Hydrogenophilus thermoluteolus: one gene and its partner. The protein of the gene in region 2 interacts with the protein of the main gene of each other region in a pairwise test. Links are inferred from orthologs where the notes say so. Each region holds a gene or a part of one and is shown on either strand. Other genes may lie near its edges.

Region 1 (8,808 bases), 320 kb from region 2 along the record:
CTGGAAGGCGAACGAAGAGAAGGAGTGCCGTCGCTGCTGCGACGAGCACCGCGCCGCCTGCCGCCCAGCGCCAATCGCCGCTTTCCCACCCCAGACGGGCGAGCAGCGCGCGCTGCCGCACCGCGTCGAAACCGACCACCCACAAATCCCACTGCCGTTGCCACGCCCAGAGCTGTTGGCGCAGCGTTGCAAGCCACGGTTGATCGAGCCAGGCGGCGCGCACCAGTGGCAGTTCGCTGCGCAACGCGGCGTCGCTGCCCAGCGTGATGCGTGCGGGCGCGGCCCAGCGGGTGGGGTCGACGCGCCGCCATTCGCCGTCGAGCCATACTTCGGCCCAGGCGTGGGCGTCGGCGTGGCGCACCACCCAACTGCGATCCACCGGATTGAAGGTCGCTCCTTGGTAACCGGCAACGAGGCGCGTCGGCAGTCCTGCAGCACGGGCGACTACCGCGAACGCGTTCGCGAAATGTTCGCAAAAACCGGCTTGGGCGTCGAAAAGCGTCTGGTCCGCAGCGTTTTCCGTCATGAGGGGCGGGTAGAGGGTGTAGCGCAGGTTCACGGCGCGAAACGCGGCTTCGATCGCCGCAAGCCGCGCCGCGGGGCTTGCGTGGTCGGTGGCGATCTGCCGTCCGAGCGCTTGCGCCCGTGGGTTGTGGTTCGGAGGAAGCGCGGTGAGTTGCCGCGCCTGGGTTGCGGTCAGGGGCTCTGGCCAACGGTCGGTCAGTTGCGCTTCGCCAGACCAGAGGGTCCGTTCGATGAGGGGGTGGGCGCTCAACCACCGGCCGTCGCGCCAGGGGAGCGCGACCGAGGCTCCGCGAAGCGCCACCGTCCGTTCGGGGGCGGGAAGCCAAGGGATCGGCTGCGGGGCGAGCAGCAGCGCAAAGTGGCGGGTGGCCGAGGGCGCTTCGCCGCGGGCGCTGCGCTCGGCAACGGTTGCTGCCGCGGGGCCTTGGGACTCGAGGGCGGAAGTGAAGGATTCGCGAACGGCTTTGGGGGGTTCTTCCACTGCGGCAGGGGCGGTGCGGGCGCGCTGTTGCGCGATTTCGCGTTCGAGCGTCTCTTCGGGTGCGGGGCGCCACGTCGTACCGTCGTAATGGGTGAGGACCACGGCGCGAAAGTAGAGCTCAGAAGGGGCCGGGGCCGCTCCTTCCCAGGTCAGGGTGAACGCGACGGCGTCCGATAGCGCCAACGCGCTGACTGCACCGGGTGCGATCGTCTCAGATAGGCCGCTGCGCGCCTGCGCGGCGTCCTGCGGCACACCCCAGAGCGGGCGATCGAGCCGGGGCACGAGCACGAAGAGAAGGAGCACGAGCGGTAGACTTGCCACCAACGTCAGCGCGGTATGACGCGCCAACATGGGCAGCTGGCCCAAGGTCGTCGCCAACCCCCATTCCACCCGCGCCGCTTGCGCCCAGCCGACCACGACCACGAGCCAGCCGGTGAGCACCGCAACCGCATAAAAGGGTGATTGGCTGCGCAGAAACGCCGCAGCCAGGAGAAAGAGCGCGGTGAGCCCCCATGCGCGCAGGTCGCGCGCAGTCGTGGCTTCCCACCCTTTGAGCCAAAAAGCGGCAAAGAGGAGCGCCAGACCGGTCTCTTGCCCGAATCCGTACCCATAGATCGGTCGAATCGCGGCAAGCGCCGCCAGAGCAACCACGGTGGGCAGCCAGCGCGGCCAGCGTACGGCAAGCAGAAAGCGCGCCAGCGCCCCCGCCATCAGGAGCGCTACCACGGCGTTCCATAGAAGCGGCAGCGCCGTGGCGTGTAAACCCCATGCCAGGGTGCCCGCGGCAACGCACGGCAACCAGGCGGCGAATGGGAACGCGGGCGGCGCAAGTATGCCACCAAGGAGCCGCCACCGCTGGCGAATACGAAAACTTCCGCGGCTACTTTGCCCGCTCATCGCGGCTCCTGATATTGAGCCAACTGGATGAGTGCAGCCGTTTTGTGCGCCGCGCCGCGTTGAGGAGCCAGGGAAAAGCCGGGCAACGCCAACCCATACCGAAGCCCAAGCGCGTCGGCGTGCAGCACCCATGCCACAAGGCACGCCAACTTTTCCTCGAGGTTCGCACCGGCTGCCGCTTCGAACCGCAGCCAAACCGTGTCGTCGCTGGGCGCGGTAGGGGCGGTCGTTTCCGCGAGCCATAGGTTACCCCGGCGCGCCAACTGCCGCATGTGCACGCGGCGCAGGGGTTCGCCGGGCTGCGCGGCACGCCAATCGCCCCAATCCACCCCTTCGCCCGGCTGCTCGCGCCCGAGTGCCAAAGCGGTGGCGCGCGGCGTGAACGTGCGGGGCAGCGGTGGAGCGTCGGGCAACGGTCGTGGTACCGCCCATGCGGTAAGCGGCGGGTGCCAAACCGCCCAGGCACGAAAAAGCCCCCACGGTAAGGTCGTCGAAAGGGCGAAGCAGGGCGCCGGGTACGCACCGCGGCGGTGCGTAGGGAGCGCCAACGTCACGGCCCCTGCGGCGCCGTCGAAGAGCACCCGGCGGGCAACTACGTGACCGTCTGGCGTTACCGCACTCACGGTCAAGGCGCTTCCTTGCGCGTCGAGCGGGGCGTGCCAGTGCAGGGTCCAGGTGACGGGGTCGCCGGCGAAGACCCATTCGGGCGGTTGTGCCGTGAACGTGACACCGTGCGCGACGCGCACCGTCTGCACCGCAGCGGTGACCCCGAACGCCGAGGTGACGAAGAGGAGGAGATAGGCAAGCGACAACTGGTAGTTCGCCGCAAAAAGAAAGAGCGCAACGAGCGCACCGCCGTAGACCCAGCCAAACGGGGTGGGCAGCAGGAACACCTGCCATGCGTTCCACTGCCAGCGCGTACCGCGGTGGCGGCGGCGTACCCAGCGCGGCCAGTGGATCCAGCGGGGTGGCAAAGGCGATGCGGGGGCAACCGTGTCGGCAGAAGGCATCACAGGGTCTTGCTGATCACAAGGTTCGCTGGGTGGGCGTCAATGGGGTACCGGCGTGGTCGTGAGCAACTCGACGGCAACCGCTTCGGGCGTCTGGGCCGCGTCAGCCTTGGCCCACAGGCGATGGGCAGTGGCGGCACGAAAGACGGCCTGCAGGTCGTCGGGCAACACGAACGTCCGTTCACTGAGAAAGGCCCAAGCACGGGAAAGTTCCAGCAGTTGCACCACCGCGCGGGGACTCAACCCCAGCTTCAGCGCGGGATGACGGCGCGAAGCCGCCGCGAGATCGAGCGCGTAGTCGATGAGCGCCTCGCGAACGGTGACCGTGCGTACCTGCGCGCGCCACGCCAAAAACGTCTCCCGGGTCACATGCGCTGGTGGTGTGGCAACCGCTTCGCTGCAGTCCAACGCGTGGCGGACGAGTTGCCGCTCCGCGGCGCGCGGCGGGTAGCCGAGCGTCAGCCGCACCGCAAAGCGGTCGAGCTGCCCTTCGGGTAGCGGGTTTGCGCCGATCTGCGACAGCGGGTTTTGCGTCGCGATGAGCAGAAACGGATCGGGAAGCGGGTGGATTTGCCCTTCGATACTCACCTGCCGCTCCTGCATCGCCTCGAGGAGCGCGCTCTGCGTCTTGGGGTTGGCGCGGTTGAGCTCGTCGAAGAGCACCACTTCGCTGAAAATGGGTCCGGGGACGAAACGCAGTTCGGCTTTCGCCGCGTCCCAGACGAGTCCCCCGGTGATGTCGGCAGGCAACAAGTCTGGTGTCCCTTGGAGCCGCTGCCAAGAAAAGCCAAACGCGGTCGCGAGCGCCCGCGCCAGCGTCGTTTTCCCCACGCCGGGCAGATCTTCGATCAACACGTGCCCATCGGCAAGCCAAGCCGCGAGCGCTAAGCGCAGCGCTGCTCCTTTGCCAAAGAGCGTGGTTTCCAGCTGCGCGCACAGGGCTGCTGGGGTGGCAATGGTGGGCGTCTTCGAACCTGCGGCGGAGGTGTGGGGGGGTGCGCGCATGGTCGTCACCGTTGCTCCCCGTTTCGGCTCAATTGCGCCAGCGCCGCGGCGTCCCAGCGCAGCCGTCCTTTGCGCCGAGTGACGCCGGAAACGTTGGCGAGCGCCGCGGCGGCAAGCGGATGGCGGCTCTGGTGGGCATGGCAGATCGCGCAGGCAAGCGCGTCCGCGGCGTCGGGTGGTGGCGGTTCGGCAAGCGCCAAAAGCCGCCGCACCATCTCCTGCACTTGCACTTTCTGCGCTTTACCGTAGCCGACCACCGCCTGTTTCACTTGCAATGCGGTGTATTCCGCGACTGGCGCGCCGCTGCGGGTCGCTGCGGCAAGGAGCGCCCCCCGCGCCTGTCCCAAGAGGAGTGTGGCTTGCGCGTTGGTATTGACGAAGACCTGTTCGACCGCGATCGCGTCGGGGGCGTATTTGGTAATGAGCGCGGTGAGCGCATCGAAGAGCGCCGCGAGCCGCTCCGGGAGTGGTGCCGCGGTGGGGGCGGTGATCACGCCGTGCGCAAGGTGGGCAAGCTGCGCGCCGTCGCACCGAATCACGCCATAACCGGTGCGGCGCAACCCCGGATCGACACCCAAGAGCGTTTGCCCGCGCGTCATTCGCTTTCGTCGAAAACCGCCGAGGTATAGACGGCTTGCACGTCGTCCAGACTTTCGAGCGCATCCAGGAGCTTGCGCATCTTCGCGGCGTCGTCACCCGTGAGCTCGATCTCGTTCTGCGCTTTCCATACCACCTCGGCGGCAGCGGGCTCGAGCCCAGCCGCGACGAGCGCGGCTTTCACCTTGTCGAGCTCGTACGGCGGAGTGATCACCTCGATCGAACCGTCTTCATGGGTGAGCACGTCGTCTGCGCCTGCTTCCAGCGCCACTTCCAACACCTTGTCTTCGGGTGTCTCTGGCGGCAGGATGATTTGACCACAATGGGTGAACTGAAACGCCACACACCCTTCGGTACCCAGGTTGCCGCCATGTTTGGCGAAGGCGTGGCGCACTTCGGCCACGGTGCGGGTACGGTTGTCGGTCATGCAGTCGACGATCACCGCCGCGCCGCCCGGGCCGTACCCTTCGTAGCGCACCTCTTCGTAGCTGACCCCTTCGAGTTCCCCCGTCCCGCGCTTGATCGCCCGCTCGATGTTCTCCGCCGGCATGTTGTGCTCTTTCGCTTTTTCGATCGCTGCACGCAGCCGCGGGTTGAACTCCGGGTCACCGCCGCCGTTGCGCGCCGCGACGGTGATTTCCCGGATCAGCCGGGTGAAAATCTGTCCGCGCTTGGCGTCTTGGCGCTCTTTACGAAAGCGGATATTTGCCCATTTGGAGTGTCCAGCCATGACTCAAGCCTCCATTTCGCTCGTTGTCTTTGCGCTACCGCCCGATTATACTTCCCCTTTTGGCGCGCACTGCGAACGATCATGGCTGGCGAGCTTGGGCATCTGGTTCATCTCTTCCTGCACGGCCCTCAGGCGCAACAACCCAAAAAAGGGGCGAGCGCATCGCCACGTCCGGCGCGTGAATCGCTTGCGTTCGCGCAGCTTGAGCGCATTGCCGAAGCGCAGACCGAACCGCCAACCGACGGCGAACGGCTGGTCTTCGACGTCGACGTAATTCACCACGAAGTGCGCTGGAGCGCGTGGCGCACCCGGGCGCACAAACGCGACGCGCACCGCCTCATCCGCGGTACCGCGGTGAGTTGGGAGGCGCGTCATCTGCTCGTTGGCTTGGAGGGCCATCTGACCCTGGCCGATCTCTACGGCCTGCTCTTTGCCGAAGCAACCCAAGTAAGTGCGATGCTTTCCGTGCCGCAGTGGCTGGGTGAGGCGCTCAAAGCGATCGTCGCAAGCGGCCGCGCCTATTGGGGCGACCACACCTACGGCCTGCCCCTGACCTGGAGCGAAACGCAACCCGTCCTGGGTTGGCAATGGCGGGAAGACGCGCGCGGCCGCTTCTGCGGCGCGTACCGCATCCCGGACGAACTGGAAGGCTGCTTGCTGATCACCAACACCTGGCCGTGGCACTACCTCTGCCCCCGCACGCGCCGCGTCGGAGCGTTTGCGCTCCCCGAAGGAGTCTCATGGGCGCAATTTGCGCAGTTGCAGACGTTGCCCGCGATCCCGCCCGAGGTGGTCGATCCATTCGCGCGCCGCTGGCGCGAGGTGTTGCCCGCCGAACTGCCGCCCCCCAAACCGGTAGCGCAGATCTCGGTGCCCGACGCGCCGCGTTTTCTTCTGCATCTCACCACCAGCGACGGGGGGCAGCGGCAGATCGAACCGCAAGTGGTCTATGGCCCGGTGACGGTGTTCGCGGACGGAACGCTCAGCCACCCCTTTGGCGAAGCGGTTTTGACCGTCCCAAAACGGCGCCGCGACCGCGAACGGGTTTGGTTCGACGCGGTGGCGCTCTTTGCCGGCGAACCGCGCGCCGTGGCAACGGAGTACCGGCGCCTTACGCCGCGCTGGTCTGCTGCGCAGTGGCTCGAACTGCGTGACCAACCACCCGCTGCGTTGGCCGAGTTTGATCCCAGTATCGTCTCGGAACCCGATTTTTGGCCCGAAACGGTAGAAGCGCGCTTCACCGAAGTGAAACTCATGCCGCTTGTCGACGAACCGGACTGGTTCGAATGGCAAGGCAACGTCATCCTGGACGAATCGACGCGTGTGCCGGTGGAGACGATCGCCGCTGAGGTTTTCGCGCGCTACGGCGCAGACGGTTGGCCCGAAGCGCTCATCTTCGATCTCCCCGGGACAACCAACCGCTGCGCGCGCGTGCCGCTCGCGCCGCTCGAACCGGTGTTGCGCGTCGCGGCGGAGTTGCTGAGCCGCGAACCCCACCGCAAAGGGCGGGCGCGCGTTTCCCGCTTCGACGTGGCGCTGCTCGAAGCGATTCCCGAACCCCTCTGGCCCGAAAAACCGCCGGCATTCGCTTCGATGCTCGACGAGCTGCACACCCACGGTGGCCCCGCGCCGGTCGAGATCCCCGCGACGCTCACCGTGGCGCTGCGTCCCTATCAGCACCAGGGTGTGGCCTGGCTGCAATTCTGGCGGCGCCATCGGCTGCACGGAATTTTGGCCGACGACATGGGGCTGGGGAAGACGCTCCAGGCGCTCACCCATCTGGAGATCGAGCGGCTTGCGGGGCGGCTCACCGCGCCGGCGCTCGTCGTCGCCCCCACGAGCCTCATCGGCAACTGGCTGCGCGAAACGGCGCGCTTTGCCCCCGAACTGCGCGTCGCGGCGTGGCACGGCGCCGAGCGCGACAACACCCTAGCTACGCTCGGGGCGCACCACCTGGTGGTCACCTCATACGCCTTGTTGTGGCGCGACATCGAGCGGTTGCGCGCGCAGCGCTGGTCGGTGGTGATCCTCGACGAAGCGCAGGCGATCAAGAACCCGCGTGCACGGGTGGCGCAATGTGCGCGGCAGCTCTTCGCAGAACAGCGGTTGTGCCTCACCGGCACCCCGATGGAAAACCACCTGGGCGAACTCTGGGCGCTTTTCGATTTCCTCATGCCCGGTTTCTTGGGGCCGCGCGAATCGTTCACCCGCCACTACCGCACCCCGATCGAAAAACACCACGACACGGAGCGCTTGGCGCTTCTGCGTCGCCGCATCCGGCCTTTTCTCCTGCGCCGCACCAAAGCGGAAGTGGCGCAGGAACTGCCGCCCAAGAGCGAAATCGTCGAAAGCGTGATCCTGGGAGAAAAACAGGCCAAAATCTATGAGGCGATCCGCATCGCGATGGAGGCGCGTGTGCGTCAGGCCCTTGCCGAAAAGGGGCTTGCGAAAAGCCAGATCACGGTACTCGACGCGCTTTTGAAACTGCGCCAGTGCTGCTGTGACCCGACACTCGTTGACGCGCCGCAGGCGAAACGGGTGGATGAGTCGGCGAAACTCGATTGGCTCGACGCCACGCTCCCAGAACTGGTGGAAGAGGGGCGCAAAGTGCTCATCTTTTCGCAATTCGTGCAGCTCCTCAAACGGGTGGAAGCGCGCCTCGCCGCGCAGGGTATCCCCTACGCGATGCTCACCGGCACCACCCGCCGCCGCGACGAGGTAGTTGCCCGCTTTCAACGCGGCGAAGTGCCCGTCTTCCTCATCAGCCTCAAGGCAGGCGGCACCGGGCTCAACCTCACCGAGGCTGACACCGTGATCCTCCTGGATCCGTGGTGGAACCCCGCGGTGGAAGCGCAAGCGATCGACCGCGCCCACCGCATCGGCCAGGACAAACCGGTCTTCATCTACAAACTCATCTGCGCCAACACCGTGGAAGAGCAGATCCTGAAACTGCAAGCGCAGAAAGCGGCGCTCGCGGCCGCTGCAACCGGAAGCGAAGGGCAGGGCGGCTGGACGCTCACCGAAGCGGAGATCGCCGCGCTCTTTGCGGTGACGCCGGTGGGGGGGAGAGAGGCACGGTAGTGAAACGGCAGGGCACACCCTCAAAGACTATCTCACCCACGAAGGGATCACCGAACTGGTGGGCGCACGCAGCACCTTGCGCGAAGCGTTCCAACTGGGACTGATCGATGACGGCGAAGGGTGGCTGGCGATGGTCGACGCCCGCAACCGCACCAGCCACACCTACGACGAGGCGCTTGCCCACGCGATCGCCGACGCGGTGATCACCCGCTTTTATCCCCTCTTCCTGGTGCTTCAAGAGACACTTGCTGCGCGATGAAACCGACCGCCTCTGGAACCGCACCGCCCCTTGGCGGCTTCTCTCCGGGAACGCTCGAGATGCTGCGGGCAATCCTGGCAACGGAACCGTGCGTCGTGCGCGCGATTCTTTTCGGTTCCCGCGCCAAAGGCACCCACCGCCCCGGTTCCGACATCGACTTGGCGCTCGAAGCGCCAACGCTCGACCTCTTCGCGCTGGGGCGACTCGCACGTGCGTTCGAAGA
Region 2 (8,855 bases):
GGGCGTAATACTGCTGGGCAGCGAGCGACGCGACACTGGGGAACGACCCCAACACCAAGGTATGGGGCGATTCCCCGAGGAGCGGAGGAAATCCACGCGGAGTTGCCGGTTGCTCGGTCATGACAAATGAGGCGGCGGTGGAACGAAAGACAAAAGACGAAATATACCGTTCAATTGCTCTACAATCGCCCGCCAGGACGCATGATTGACCCGGGTGATGGACGAACGAACGAACGATCTCGATCGGATTCTTGCCCGCGACCGGGGGCGCGTGATTGCGCTTGCCCGGCGGTTGCAGCGGGCGCGCGACCCCGAAGTGCGGGCGCGGTTGCAAGAAGAGCGTGCGCAGATCATCGCGGCCTCCCATGCGGCATGGCAGGCGCGTTTGGCGGCGCGCCCCGAGGTGACTTATCCCCCGGAACTACCGGTCAGCCAGAAAGCGGATGCGATCGCGGCGGCGATTCGTGCCCACCGGGTGGTGATCGTCTGCGGCGAGACCGGTTCCGGAAAAACCACGCAGTTGCCCAAGATCTGCTTGGCGGCGGGACGTGGGATCAGTGGTCAGATCGCCCATACGCAGCCGCGGCGGATCGCCGCGCGCGCGACTGCAGCGCGCATCGCCGAAGAGTTGGGTGAGTCGCTCGGGCGCAGCGTTGGGTTTCGGGTGCGTTTTCACGACGTCGCGAGTCCGCACGGCTACATCACGTTGATGACCGACGGGATTTTGTTGGCGGAGACGCAGCGCGACCCGTGGCTTTCCGCGTACGACACCATCATCATCGACGAAGCCCACGAACGCAGCCTCAACATCGATTTTTTGCTGGGTTATTTGCATCGGCTGCTGGCGCGTCGCCCCGACCTCAAGGTGATCGTCACCAGTGCGACGCTGGACGCGGCGCGGTTTGCGCGCCATTTCGAAACGGTCGCCGGCGCTGTGCCGATCATCGAAGTGAGCGGCCGCCTCTACCCTGTCGCGGTGCGTTATCGTCCCATCGACGCGCTCGAAGAGAGCGAAGAACCGCTCTATGACGGCATCGTGGCGTGCGTGGCCGAGGCGTGGCAGGAAGGCCCTGGGGATATCCTGGTGTTTCTGCCTGGAGAGCGGGAAATTCGCGAGGCCCGCGCCGCGCTCGAAGCCGCGCACGCAACGATCAAACGCGAATTCGAGATCATTCCGCTCTTTGCCCGACAGTCGCCAACCGAACAGGCGCGGGTCTTTGCACGAAGCAAGCGCGCGCGCATCGTTCTGGCGACGAACGTCGCGGAGACTTCGCTCACCGTTCCCAATATCCGCTACGTGATCGATTCGGGGTTGGCGCGGATTCATCGCTACAACCCGCGCACGCGGGTGGCGCAACTCAAAATCGAACCGATCAGTCAAGCCGCTGCGCAGCAGCGCGCTGGCCGTTGTGGCCGCGTGATGGACGGGGTCTGCTTTCGCCTCTATAGCGAAAGCGATTTCGCTGCCCGAGCGCCGCATACCGACCCGGAGATCTTGCGCACCTCGCTTTCGGCGGTGGTGCTTCGGATGGCGGCGTTGCGCCTTGGGGAGGTCGATGATTTCCCGTTCCTCGATCCGCCGCCCTATCGCGCGGTGCAAGGGGCTTACCAAGAACTGATCGAACTCGGGGCGCTCGACGCGCAAACCCGCAAACTGACGCCAACGGGGACGCTGCTGGCGAAGTTACCGATCGACCCCCATCTGGCGCGGCTGCTCGTCGCGGGACATGAACTGGGGTGCCTCAAGGAGATGCGGATCCTTGCCGCGGCGCTTTCGGTTCCCGACCCCAGAGTGCGACCCGGCGACCGTGAGGCGCAAGCCGACCCGATGCACGCGCGGTTTCGCGGCAGTGACCGCGACGCCAAATCGGAATTTTGCTGGTACCTCAACCTCTGGTCGGCTTGGCAGGAGGTGATTCGCCACGAAAGCGGCAACAAACAGCGCCAGTGGGCGCAGCGCCACTTTCTGTCGTGGCTGCGCTTGCGCGAATGGCGCGAGGTGGAAGGACAACTGCACGCGCTCACCGGTGCGATGGGGTGGCGCGACAACGAACAACCCGCCACATACGAGGTGATCCATACTGCGCTCCTTACTGCGTTGCCGCACGGGGTCGGGCAGAAAGCGCGCGACGACAAACCCGAACTGCGTGGCAGCTATTTGGGGGCGAAAGGGGTTCGCTTCTGGCTCCATCCGCAAAGCGGTCCGCTGCGGCGCGCGCAACCGGCGTGGGTCTTGGCCGCCGAACGGGTCGAGACGACGAAACCCTACGCGCGGACCGTCGCCGCGATCGACCCGCGCTGGATCGAACGCGCAGTGCCGCACTTGATCGTGCGGGAAGTGGGTGAACCCCATTGGAACGGCCGTGCCGGCGAGGTGCGCGGACTGGAAAAGGGGACGCTCTTTGGCCTCACGGTCTATAGTGGCCGACCGGTTTCGTACCGCCACGTCGATCCCGCGCTTTGCCGTACGCTCTTTATTCGTGAAGGGCTGGTGGCTGGGAACCTGCCGCCGCAGCGCATCGCGCGGATGCCGTTTTTGCAGCACAATCTGGCGCTTGTTGCCGAACTGCGCGAACTCGAACAGCGGTTACGCCGACCCGATCTCGTCGATGAGGGGTGGCTCGAAGCGTTTTACGCAAGCAAAATTCCCGAAGACGTGGTCGATCTGGCCAGTTTCGAAGCGTGGCGACGCAACGCCGAGCGTGGTGATCCGAAATTACTCTTTCTGACACGGGAGATGCTCCTTTCCCGAGAAGCCGAAGGGGTGGTGAGCGAGCGTTTCCCGGCCACGTTCGATCTCTTCGGCCAGCCGCTGCCGCTTCGCTACGTTCATGATCCCGCGGCGCGCGACGACGGCGTGACGCTCACCGTCCCGGTGGCACTCTTGAACCAAATTCCAGCGGCGCGCTGTGAGTGGCTCGTGCCCGGAATGCTCGAAGAGAAGGTATTGCTGCTCATCAAGAGTTTGCCCAACAAACAGAAGCACCGCTTGCAACCGCACGCTGAGAGCGTGCAAGCGTTCCTTGCCGATTGCGCGGCGCACCCCGAATGGCGCAAGGAGTCGCTCACCGAGGTCCTGGCCCGTTGGGTGCAGGCGCGCACCGAAGTGGCGACGCTGCCAGCGCACTTTCGGCTCGAGACGCTGCCTGCCCACTGCTTCATGAATTTCCGCGTCGTCGATGCCCATGGCCGCGTCTTACGCGAAAGTCGTCAGTTGGACGCGCTCAAGCAAGCGCTTGGGCAAAAGGCGCGCGGGGCGTTTGCGGCGCTTGCCGAAGCGTGGCGGGCGCACGGCCGGAACGGCGCTGCGTCTGCAGGTACGGACGAAAACGCATCAGCCGGGTCTAAGACGGGGGGCGAACCCACGGACGCGCCCGACGCCAAGGGGCGCGCCAACCAGGGCGCGCGACGCGACGGCGGCGCTTCGGAGCCAAGAGAGACCCGCAGTACCGCGCCACTCCCCGAAGGCCCCGCGACCGAATGGATCTGGCCGGAGCTTCCGGAAATCGCCGAGGCGGTGGTCGCCGGGGTGGCGACCATCGGATTCCCGGCGCTCGACGACGCGGGCAGTAGCGGGGCGCGCCTCAAGCTTTTCGATACCGAAACGGCTGCCGCTGCCGCGCACCGTCGTGGGGTGCTGCGGTTGCTGCGCTTTGCCCTCAAAGAGGCGGTGCGCTCGGTCACCCGCAGCGACGCGTTCAAACGGCTGTCGATGGTCTGGTTGGCGCGCGAACGCCCTGAGGCGCTCGAAGAGACTGTGATCGAGGCGGCATTGCAAGAGGTGTGCCTGGCAGAACCGTTGCCGCGAACGCGCGCGGCATTCGACGAACGTGTCCAACAAGGGCGGGAGAAGTTCCTGTTGGTTGCCGACGCGATGATGCGCGCTGCGCTTGGCTGGTTCGAGCAGATCGCCGCGATCGAAAAACGGCTGGAGCGGATCGAGCGCGTTCACCCGGAGGTGGTCGCGGATATTCGGGCGCAGCTGGCAGCGCTCACCCCACCGGGGTTTTTGGCGCGCACCCCGTGGGCCCGGTTGCAGCACTACACGCGCTATCTCAAAGCGATTGTCGTTCGGCTCGACAAATTGGAAAAAGACCCGGCGCGTGACCGCAGGTGGCTGGCCGAATGGCAGCGTGCCGCGCTTCCGTGGCAAAAAGTGACGGCGAAGGCGCGTGGCGCGTGGCCTTCTTTTTGGACCGAATATCGCTGGTTGCTCGAAGAATTGCGTGTCGGGCTCTTTGCGTCCGAACTCAAAACGCCGATGCCGGTGAGCATCAAGCGGCTGGAGCGATTGTGGGCGCAGCAGGGGCATGGGTGATCGCTCTTGGTGACCATGCAATGGGTGGTCGCTATAATGGTTCCTTGATCAGGAGGGCGATCGTCATCTGTGGAAGGAGTGCATCATGGAGCGTTTACTCCGACGTCGCGTGGTGGGTATTGCAGCGGCGGCTTTGACCGGTCTGAGCTTCCCGGCATGGTCCGACGAACCGCTGACCGTTCGTGTTGCTCGGCTGTCACTCGGTACGGCAACACGCATTGCGACTGCGGCATTGCACCATTGCCGTGCGCAAGGGATTCAGGTGGGCGTCACGGTGGTCGATCGCAACGGCATCGTGCAGGTGGCGTTGCGTGACACACTGGCGCCGCCGATCACTTTGGAGATCAGCCGCGGCAAGGCCTATGCGGCAGCGATGTTCGGCGTACCGACCTCTGCGCTCAACGATCGGGCCAATACCCCCATTGGCCGTGTTCCCGGTGTCGTGATGTCGGCAGGAGCGTTGCCGGTGGAAGCTGGTGGGGTTTTTTACGGTGCGGTAGGCGTTTCGGGCGCGCCGAGTGGCACCACCGATGAGGCGTGTGCACAGGCGGGTATCGACGCCGTCCAGGCCGATCTGGAAATGAGCGATTGACGCGAAAGCGTGTCGGCACGCGTGGTGCGGCGCTGCTACCGCGAATGGTTCGTTTCGGGCGCTATCGTGAAGCGATTCGCTGCAGCGCCCACTTGATGGCTTCCGAGAGGGTCAGATCCGACGGCAGTTCGGCAACGAGCGGCGCGATCTGCGCCTCGCTGTAACCGAGCGCGACGAGCGCCGCGGCAACGTCGCGCGCGAGTTGCCACCGCGTCTCAGCGTCGCGTCCGTTGGGCGGGGGTGTCTCTGGCGTAGGCGCTTCCCCCTTGACGTCCCCTTTCTGTGCGCGGGTCTTCGCGGTGGTGGAGGTCGGTGGGGCAGACGCGGCATCGCCACCGAAGGGCAGAAGCGCCAGTTTGTCCTTGAGTTCCAGCAAGAGCCGTTCGGCGGTCTTTTTGCCGATGCCCGGAATCTTCACGAGCCGCGCACTCTGTTGTTCCGCCACCGCCCCTTTGAGTTCGCTCAAGGTGAGGTGCGAGAGCAGCGCAAGCGCGATCCGTGGTCCGACGCCGTTGATCCGGATCAGCAAACGAAACGCATCGCGTTCGGCGCGGGTAGCAAAACCGAAGAGTTGCTGTTCGTCGTCACGCACCACGTGGTGGGTGACAAGTCGCACGGTTTCGCCAGTAGCGGGCAGGGTGTAGAAGGTGCTCATCGGCACCCACACCTCGAAACCGACGCCGCCGGGGGTTTCGATGAGGACGGTTGGTGGGGTTTTCTCCCGCAACGTACCGGTCAGCGTCGCGATCATCGCAACGCGTCTCCGATGAGGGTCACCGCAAGCAGCAGCCCGTAGCCGTGTGCGGCTTGCAGCGTCGCGACGATCGCGGATCGCAGCGGCGAAAAGTCGGTCGTCTCGTTCCAGAGCGGCTGTTCGCGCACGAACGCGAACAGGATTCGGGTGGCGCAAAGCGCAGGAAGGAGCGCAGCAAGGGCGAAGAGTCCAAGCCACGGCAACAGCCCTGCGGCGGTGAGGAACAGGTGCAGCGCAAGCGCCCCCACCACGAGTAGCGGATAGCCCCAAGCGGCGTGGGCACCGAAGCGAACTGGCACGGTCCGTTTGTTGCCCGCCGCATCGGCGGGGGCGTCGGGGAATTGGTTGATATAGAGAATGTTCGCGACCAGTAGGCCGAAGGGGAGTCCCACCGCTACTGAAGCAAAGAGCGCCGTCTTAGTGAAAGCAGGCGTCAGCGGCGCGCCGATCACGGTGGCCGAGCCCGCCACCACCAGCGACCAGGCCACGGCGATCGCGATTTCGCCCATGCCGCGCGCAGAGAGCCGCAACGGCGGCGCCGAGTAGGCCCAGCCAACGAAGAGGCCGACCAGCCCGATACCGGCGAGCGCCACCGCGCGCATCGGTGCCACGGTGGCAAGCCACAAGGTGAGCGCGCATCCGCCGAGCGCGGTGATGAGAAAGAGCGCGACCGCAAAACGCACCAATTCCGTGCGGGTGAGCACCCCGTTTTGCAAAAAGCGGCTGCCGCCGGTGAAGGGGTAGAGGCGGGTGCGGTTGCAGCGATCTGTCGCCTCGTCACATGCGTCGTTGATCACGTTCGCGGCGGCGTGGGCGGTGAGCGCCAAAAGGAGCGTAAGGAGGAATAGCCCCACGGTGATCCCGATCTCTGCCGAGCCAAGCGGCGCCGCGTCTGTGGCAGCACCGTGCGCCGCGTGCCACATGGCGTAGGCACTACCCAACAAGACACCGATTGCGGTGATGGTGAAAAAGGCCGGGCGCGTCGCCAGAAAGTAGGTCTTGGCGAGCGAAGCACGCCAGCTTGGGTGCGGTTCTGCCGCATCGAGTTCGAGCGAACGGGTCATAGCGGTTGACCTTTGGTTTCCAAACGGCGGTTAGCGTACCACGATGTCGTAGTGTTCGGGGGGGTAGTCCGCTTCGCCGCGCAACGCGATCGGTTTGCCCAGAAATTCGCTGGCCATCGCAAGCGCCTGCGCGTGCTCCTCTTCGAAAAGGCGCACGACGGCGGGGGCCGCGAGGATCAGAAACTCCTGGACATGGGGAAACTGCCGCGCTTCGCGCACCAGTTCGCGCAGGATTTCGAAACAGACCGTTTCGGCGGTCTTGACGAAACCGCGCCCCGCACAGGTCGGGCACGGTTCGCAGAGTTGTTGCGACAGCGATTCGCGGGTGCGTTTGCGGGTGAGTTCGACGAGCCCCAGTTGCGTAAAGCCGCTTACGGTCGTTTTGGTGGGGTCGCGCGCGAGCGCCTTCTGGAACGCTTCCAGAACGCGTTCGCGGTGTTCGGGAAGCGTCATGTCGATGAAGTCGACCAAAATGATGCCACCCAGGTTACGGAGGCGCAGTTGGCGCGCGATCGTTTGCGCCGCTTCCAGATTGGTTTTGAGGATCGTCTCGTCGAAACTCTTCGCGCCGACGAACGCGCCGGTATTGACGTCGATCGTGGTGAGCGCTTCGGTCTGGTCGAAAATGAGATAGCCGCCCGATTTGAGCTCGACCCGTCGCGCCAACGCCCGCTCGATCTCCTCTTCGACGTGGCAGCGGGCAAAAAGAGGGCGTTCGCCGCGGTAGAGTTCGATGAGTGGCAATACGTGCGGCGCGTAGCGTTGCGCGAACGCGATCATGCGCTGCGCGTTTTCACGGGAGTCGACCTGGATCCGGACGGTGTGGCGGTCGGCGAGATCGCGCACCGCGCGCAACACCAGGTCCAATTCATCATAGAGGAGCGCAGGGGCGCGCACAGCCCCTGCTTTCTGTTGAATCTCTTGCCAAACCTGCTCGAGGTACGCGATATCGGCAGCAAGCTGCTCGTCGCTTGCTTCGAGCGCGTTGGTGCGGACGATGAAGCCGCCTGACAGGTGACTCGGCCGCAATGCGGTGAGCCGCGCGCGCAACGCTTCCCGGGCGTGTTCGTCTTCGATCTTTTGCGAAATGCCGATCTGGCCGTCGTCGTGCGGAAGATAAACGAGAAAGCGGCCCGCGAGCGAGAGCTGCATCGTGAGCCGCGCCCCTTTGCTGCCGATCGGGTCTTTGACGATTTGAACAGTGATCTCTTCCCCTTCGCGCAACAGCCGCTCGATGCGTGGCATTTCGCCCCGAGTCACTTCGGCACCGCTCGGGAGCAGATCGGTCACGTGCAGGAACGCGGTTCGCTCGAGTCCAACGTCGACGAACGCCGATTGCATCCCCGGCAGGACGCGAACCACTTTGCCGCGGTAGATGTTGCCCACGAGCCCGCGACGGCTGGCCCGTTCGATGTGGAGTTCTTGCACGGTGCCGTTTTCGACGACGGCGATTCGCGTCTCCTGCGGGGTGCAGTTCACCAGCAGCTCACGTTGGAGCTCTGGGGGTTCGATCAGGGTTGGCGGCGTTCCAAGTTGCGTCACGGGTTCAGACGGCATAGCGGCATCCTCATTCGGGAAGGCTCGCAACGCAATGGGGGCCGAGCCCGAAGCGGGCCAAAAGCTCGGCGGTTTCGAAAAGCGGCAGCCCAATGATTCCCGAGGCGCTGCCGCGGATTTCCGGGATGAACGCTGCGGCCGCTCCTTGGTAGGCGTAGGCGCCTGCTTTGTCGAGCGGTTCGCCGCTGGCGACGTACGCGGTGATCCACGCTTGCGGAAGGGGCGCGAAGCGGACGGTGGAGCGCGAGACGGCGTATTCCATGCGGTTGCCGTCGGTGAGCGCCACCGCGGTGATCACGTCGTGGGTGGTGTCGGAGAGCGCACGCAGCATTGCGACGGCGTCGTCGGCATCCTTGGGTTTGCCCAGAATTCTGCCAGCGAGCGCTACTGTGGTGTCCGCCCCCAAAACCACAGCGGCTGGGGCTGACGTCACTTCGCATGGGGCGCTGCGCTGGGACCAGGCGTCCCAGCCGGCGCGCGCTTTGGCACAGGCAAGGCGAATGGCATACTGTTGCGCCGTTTCGTGCGCAAGCGGCGTCTCGTCGACCCACTCTGCGTTGTTGGTTGTGG

The links.
Region 1: the proteins of ruvA (region 2) and ruvC interact in binary tests that used the Escherichia coli proteins (3 or more experiments, as listed by UniProt). The link is inferred for Hydrogenophilus thermoluteolus from one-to-one orthologs.

The regions. Positions count from the first base shown.
Region 1 is NZ_AP018558.1:556,819-565,626, forward strand. The notes cover bases 2,721-5,672. They hold ruvC (crossover junction endodeoxyribonuclease RuvC), read right to left. Parts: upstream 4,518-5,672; coding sequence 3,924-4,517; downstream 2,721-3,923. Other genes in these bases: HPTL_RS02725 (DUF58 domain-containing protein), read right to left, coding at 2,721-2,913; HPTL_RS02730 (AAA family ATPase), read right to left, coding at 2,953-3,918; HPTL_RS02740 (YebC/PmpR family DNA-binding transcriptional regulator), read right to left, coding at 4,514-5,245; HPTL_RS02745 (DEAD/DEAH box helicase), read left to right, coding at 5,327-5,672. Also shown: HPTL_RS02720 (transglutaminase TgpA family protein), read right to left, coding at 1-1,903; more of HPTL_RS02725, read right to left, coding at 1,900-2,720; more of HPTL_RS02745, read left to right, coding at 5,673-8,326; HPTL_RS02755 (nucleotidyltransferase family protein), read left to right, coding at 8,582-8,808.
Region 2 is NZ_AP018558.1:239,555-248,409, forward strand. Bases 3,817-6,815 are described here. They hold ruvA (Holliday junction branch migration protein RuvA), read right to left. Parts: upstream 5,662-6,815; coding sequence 4,972-5,661; downstream 3,817-4,971. Other genes in these bases: hrpA (ATP-dependent RNA helicase HrpA), read left to right, coding at 3,817-4,318; HPTL_RS01100 (GlcG/HbpS family heme-binding protein), read left to right, coding at 4,404-4,910; HPTL_RS01110 (prenyltransferase), read right to left, coding at 5,658-6,728; rng (ribonuclease G), read right to left, coding at 6,759-6,815. Also shown: HPTL_RS01090 (DNA-deoxyinosine glycosylase), read right to left, coding at 1-121; more of hrpA, read left to right, coding at 218-3,816; more of rng, read right to left, coding at 6,816-8,285; HPTL_RS01120 (Maf family protein), read right to left, coding at 8,296-8,855. UniProt on the Escherichia coli protein: The RuvA-RuvB-RuvC complex processes Holliday junction (HJ) DNA during genetic recombination and DNA repair.